2 regions of the Ureibacillus sp. 179-F W5.1 NHS genome follow, and region 1 is predicted to be linked to the other one. Evidence: riboswitches for the same ligand, from Rfam matches in the RefSeq annotation. Region 1 holds a riboswitch; the other holds the start of a gene.
The links. Region 1 has a riboswitch for FMN ahead of ACH0B5_RS01450 (ECF transporter S component). Riboswitches for the same ligand answer to the same signal wherever they lie in the genome.

Region 1 (3,184 bases):
CAATTTCGTGTTGTCCAGGAGCTACCTCGTGGTGAGAAGCTTCAATTTCAAAGCCCATTTCTTCCAATTCTAACACGATATCACGACGGCAGTTTTCACCTAGGTCAGTTGGTGCTAAGTCGAAGTATCCTCCATCATCATTTAATTCAAGAGTTGGGTTACCTTTTTCATCTAATTTAAATAAGAAGAATTCTGGCTCTGGTCCTAAGTTGAAACTTGTAAATCCTAGTTCTTCCATGTTACCTAATACACGTTTTAAGTTTGAGCGTGGGTCACCAGCAAATGGTGTACCATCCGGATTTACAATATCACAAATTAATCGGGCTACTTTCCCTTTTTCCGCTGTCCAAGGGAAGATAACAAAAGTATCTAAATCCGGTTGTAAGTACATATCTGATTCCTCAATACGTACAAAACCTTCAATGGAAGATCCGTCAAACATCATTTTGTTATCTAAAGCCTTATCTAATTGGCTTAAAGGAATTTCTACGTTTTTAATCGTACCTAAAATGTCTGTAAATTGTAGGCGAATATATTTTACGCCTTTATCTTTCACAATTTGTTTAATGTCTTCTTTTGTGTACTTAGCCATCTTTTTCCACACTCCTAAAATTTTAAATTAAAAAATATAATTTACTCACCCTTTACTTGAAAAAAGCGAGATAAATCCCCTTGCCTTAATGATGCCTTTTGCATAATTTGTGCCTGTTGCATTTCCTCACGTAAAATCGCGCGGAGTTCTGCGTCAGAAATAGATAGTTTGTTAGAAGATTTCACATTGTTGTTTTTTCTCATATCAAAAACTTTTTTAATTCCTGCCATGTTAATCCCTTGATCGAGAAGTTCACGAATTTCTAATAATGCATCTACATCATCTAATGAGAACATTCTACGATTGCCTTCTGACCTTGCAGGCTCAATTAATTTATGTTCCTCGTAATATCGAATTTGTCTCGCAGTTAACTCCGTTAATTGCATTACCATGCTAATAGGGAGTAACGGCATTGCTCTTCGAAACTCTCGACTCATCGACATCTCCTCCCTTTCATAGCATTATTTTAAACTATGTTATGTATAATAGCAATACTATGTTAGAAAAAATAACATATGAAATTTAGATTTTTTTTATCGCAATTTTAGATGGAACGAATTCCCTATATAATCAAGGGCTTACGACATAAAAAACGAAAAAACCCAACGCTTTCACGTTGGGCCATTCTGTATCAATTTTTTCAAATAAAAAAGCTGTTCATTATCGTCATAGTTTATGACATGAATGAACAACTTTTGATTTATAGTAAATATTGTGCTCGTTGATTTTCGATCCAAACTTTCATTGTACGGAATAATAAAACCGTTACAATCATGAGCATAATTCCTTTTATAAAGTTAAATGGTAAAATACCTAACACAATCGTTTCTTTCATATCAAAAGTACCCCATCCAAGGAAGTAAGAATACATAGGTAAAAAGGCTACATAGTTTAATAGACTCATTCCTACTGACATAATGACTGTACCTGCGGCTAACCCTAAAATTAATCCTTCTAGTTTAGGTATCTTTTTATAAAGATAGTAGACAGGTAAAATAAATAAAATACCTGTAACAAAGTTGGCCATATGACCTACCGGAACCCCTGTTGGTGTCCCTGAGAAAATCCAATCTAATACATTTTTAAACAGTTCGACTAAAATTCCAGCTAACGGTCCCATTGTAATTGCTGCGATTAAAGCTGGTGTATCACTAAAGTCGATTTGTAAAAATACCGGGAAGCCCGGTAAAGGGAAGTTTATTAGCATCAGAATAAAAGAAATACTACTTAACATGGCAATCGTTACAAAAGAACGTAACTTAAGGTTTTGATTTTTCATTTACTTTCTCTCCTCTTTGCTGATTCAACCCGCAAGAAGAAAGGACAGCCTTCATCTATATTCGCCTTCTCCATGAAAAATCCCTTATGCAAAATTGCATAAGGGAGAAATAGGCACATTAAAAATAAGAAAATAAGTATGCGAAAACAAGCGTATTATAAAGGGTACGCTAAATAAAAGTAAAGTTATACGACAATGTACAAACGATACTTCCACATACAGTTTCCTATCCACAAACGAATATAGAGACCGTACCTTCACCTTCTCCCATCCAGACTATACTGTCGGCTTTGGAATCACACCAAATCCTGCTCTAAGTTGAGCTCGCGGGCTTAAGAAACTATATTGCAATCCTCCGATGTAAAAGAGAATGAGTTTCTATTACCGCCGATCGGGAATTTCACCCTGCCCCGAAGATGAATCAATATTATTTTTTAACATTATATCTCGAAATTGAAATATTGTAAAGATAGTTCAATAGGAAAAACTTTTCCTTTTATTTCCTATTTTCAAACGCTATTTATTGAAAAACTGTTGAATATGGTATTTCATTTGCACCGACCGGCATTGGTAATGTTGTAGTAAAATCAAAACCTTGCCATTCGGTTTGGGTTACATTTTTAAATTGTACGTTCATATTGAAATTTGCTGCGGTTAATAAAATTCCTTCAATCATTTTCATCGCTTGTTGTTGATCAAGAGTCATTAAATCCAATTGTTCAGTGAATGTTACAGTAACCACATCCTGTTCAACCGTTACATCGTAATCAACATCCGGAACAATAACGGATTGATAAACATCATTTGTGTTTTCTTTCATTGTAAGAATCGCTTCTTCTACGGTTGAATAAAAAGCTCTAAAGTTAGGCACTAAATAGCTCTGACCATCTGGCTGTGTAAATTGATAATAGTTGTATTGAGTCGTTTCACCATTCAATGGAATTGGTGATGATTCTCCTACTTCACTGAATATAAAGGGTGAACCAGTTTCATCTAATTGAACAACTTCATCATAATGATCTCCAAATGTATCTACTAGTGATGCTGTATAAGTTGTAAGTGAACCAGTTCCAACATCATATAATTGATCACTTGGTAATGTGTGAACAACTTGATTATCCCGTTCAGTAATTTCCCCGTCATACGGATGATAATTATGAAATCCAATAGCCTCTTCGTTAAACAATGGTGCATATTTGTTATATAGCTCAACCCCTGTAGGTTGACTATTACCAAAATCCTCCTGAATTCTTTCATTTGGAATTAAAACGGTTACAGGGATACTATCTGCAGCATCACTAGCTAATCCTAAT
Region 2 (3,184 bases), on a different contig from region 1:
CTTACGATGAACTAATGAACCAATTGCACCCAGGCGCATTAATTTTATTGCATACTGTGGCAAAACATAATGCCGATGCCCTTCCGAAATTTATAAAAGAAGCGAAAAAACAAGGGTATACTTTTGGTTCCCTTGACGATTTAGTCATGGAATCCGTATTAGAATAATAAAAAGTGCCAACACGAAAAGTAGGCGTGTTGGCACTTATTTTGTTAAAAGCATTGATTTCTATTCATTATTTAAACATTTTTTTCAAGTTGGCCATTTCAATGGCAGAAACAGCAGAATCATAACCTTTGTTGCCCGCTTTTGTACCTGCACGTTCAATTGCTTGTTCGATGTTTTCTGTTGTTACGATCCCGAAAATTACTGGCACATTTGAATTTAATGAAACGCTAGCAATTCCTTTTGCTGCTTCGTTATTAACATAATCATAATGAGTTGTTGCTCCACGTATTACTGTACCTAACCCAATTACCGCATCATAGTTACCTGTTTCAACCATTTGTTTAGCGATAAATGGTACTTCAAACGCTCCTGGTACCCATGCTACATCAATATTTTCTTCATCTACTCCATGTCTTCTTAAACCATCAAGGGCACCATCTAATAATTTTGTTGTAATAAACTCGTTAAAACGTCCTACAACAATCCCTATTTTTAAATCTGTTCCTATTAATTGTGCTTCAAATCGTTTTCCCATTGTTCTATTCTCCTCGTCATAAAATTATTGTCTTAAAATGTGTTATCCAATTTTTTGTTTTGAACGAAATCGAACTAAATCTTCAATCGTAATAATTTTTAATCGATGCATTGTTGCAAAATCCTTCAAGCCGTCAAGGCGTAACATCATTCCATCATCAGCCATGATTTCACAAATAACACCTGCCGGAACGCTGCCACAAGCTCTTGCCAAATCAATAGCTGCTTCAGTATGTCCTCTTCTTTCGAGCACTCCGTTTCTTTTTGCGATTAACGGAAATACGTGACCCGGACGTCTGAAATGGGCTGGCTTAGCATTTTCTTTAATCATTTGTAAAATCGTAAAGGATCGCTCATACGCACTGATTCCAGTTGTCGTTTCCATATGATCGATACTTACTGTAAAAGCTGTTTGATGATTATCCGTATTATGTTCAACCATCGGAAATAATTCTAGTTTATTGGCCAGTTCTTCCGTAATCGGTGTACAAATTAAACCTCGACCAAATGTCGCCATAAAATTAATATTTTCCGGTGTGGCAAATTCAGCTAGAATGACTAAATCTCCTTCGTTTTCACGATTTTCATCGTCCACAACAATAATCGGCTTTCCTTTTTTTAAGTCTTCTAAAGCTTCTTCTATTGTATTGATCATTTTCTCCACCACCGTTTTTATAGTTAAAATCCGTTTTGTTTTAAAAATTCCATTGATATATTTGACGTATTATCCGTTTTTCTTAAATGATGTAAAACGTATTTCCCTAACATATCTGTTTCGATATTTACTTTATCTCCTACACTTTTCATGCCTAAAATCGTTTCTGCATACGTGTGAGGAATAAGGGATACTGTAACAGTATTACTGGATACTTGAAATAGCGTTAAGCTTGTCCCATCAATTGTAATAGAACCTTTAGGTATACAATTTTCAATAAGTTCTCTAGGTATTTCAATTTCAATGTAAACTGCGTTTGAAACCGGTCTTTTACTTCTAATCGTTCCTACACCATCTACATGTCCTGAAACAATATGACCACCAAATCGGCCATTGGCACTCATTGCCCGTTCTAGATTGACCATATCTCCTAATTTTAACGTATGAATCGTTGTTGCCTTTACTGTTTCTGGCATGACATCTACAGTCATTTCTTCACTAGTTAAGTGGGTAATCGTCAGACATACACCATTAACCGCAATGCTATCACCCAATTTAGCATCAGACACAATTTTGGGTGTAACAATGGTCAATTGACTACTGTCGATATCTTTTTTAATCCCAACTACTTTTCCCGTATCTTCAATTATGCCTGTAAACAATCTACTCACCTCTTTCTAAAAATAAAAAAACCCCTTAGAAAATGTCCTAAGGAGTTGGGAGTATTTAAAAATGGCGTAACGAAATAAACCTTTTGAAATTAATTTTCAAAAAGTGCCAAAATTCATCCTTCTCCCATCCAGACTATACTGTCGGCTTTGGACTCGCACCAAATCCTGCTCTTAACAAGCTCACGGGCTTAGAAGTTTCGCTTCATCACCGTCGATTGGGAATTTCACCCGACCCCGAAGGATGCTTAAGATATATCTTAAGCTTAACCGTATTCAATTTTAAACTATTAAATAAAAAATCCCGTTCAGAAATGAATCGGGATTGAAAAAGAAAAAATACTATAGCAAATAAACCATTAAAAATAACAATTTTAATGGTACATCTATAATAGTTCCTTCTCCCATCCAGACTATACTGTCGGCTTTGGATTCGCACCAAATCCTGCTTATAACAAGCTCACGGGCTTAGAAGTTTCACTTCATCACCGTCGATTGGGAATTTCACCCGACCCCGAAGGAATAATTTATTTAATTGAAATAAGAATAACACGATTTCAAAATAATTGCTAATAACTTATTTTAAAATAACACTAAACGTATCTCTATAGATTTTTACTTAAAGGAAGAATTTATTCATTTGCTTTCAAATAGTGCTTCGATATAATGGTTAAATGAACAAAATAAAGGACGTGAACGCTTTTGGGCGAAAATGTAGTAATGGAAATTGGTCAAAAATTTCCTTTAACGATTAAAAGATTAGGTATTAATGGTGAAGGGGTCGGCTTTTATAAACGAAATGTAGTATTCGTAAAAGGTGCATTACCTGGAGAAGAAGTAACTGTAAAAGTTTCAAAAGTACAGCGAAATTTTGCTGAAGCGGAAATTTTAAACATCCGTAAAGTATCGAAAGACCGCCAAGAGCCAAGCTGCCCTGTTTACAATGAATGTGGAGGATGTCAGCTGCAACATTTAACATATAGCGGGCAACTTAAAGAAAAACGGGATATGGTCATACAAGCATTAGAAAAGTACGTTAAATCAATTGCTGAAACGACGGATATCCGCCCTACCCTTGGGATGGACACCCCTTGGCATTATCGAAATAAAAGTTCCTTCCAAGTAAGAAAAGAAGGGAAACGGGTTTATGCAGGTTTAT

Region 2: linked by a shared signal. The riboswitch ahead of ribE (riboflavin synthase) and the one ahead of ACH0B5_RS01450 (ECF transporter S component) in region 1 are both predicted to bind FMN.

What each region holds. Positions count from the first base shown of each region.
Region 1 covers NZ_JBIQFG010000002.1:33,377-36,560, reverse strand. The annotation lists gene glnA (type I glutamate--ammonia ligase) at 1-592, opposite strand, end outside; gene ACH0B5_RS01455 (MerR family transcriptional regulator) at 634-1,029, opposite strand; gene ACH0B5_RS01450 (ECF transporter S component) at 1,293-1,871, opposite strand; FMN riboswitch at 2,127-2,293, opposite strand; gene ACH0B5_RS01445 (hypothetical protein) at 2,392-3,184, opposite strand, start outside.
Region 2 covers NZ_JBIQFG010000032.1:10,334-13,517, reverse strand. The annotation lists gene pdaA (delta-lactam-biosynthetic de-N-acetylase) at 1-167, shown strand, start outside; gene ribH (6,7-dimethyl-8-ribityllumazine synthase) at 236-703, opposite strand; partial or broken gene ribB (3,4-dihydroxy-2-butanone-4-phosphate synthase) at 767-1,357, opposite strand; gene ribE (riboflavin synthase) at 1,381-2,019, opposite strand; FMN riboswitch at 2,141-2,274, opposite strand; FMN riboswitch at 2,418-2,551, opposite strand; gene rlmD (23S rRNA (uracil(1939)-C(5))-methyltransferase RlmD) at 2,746-3,184, shown strand, end outside.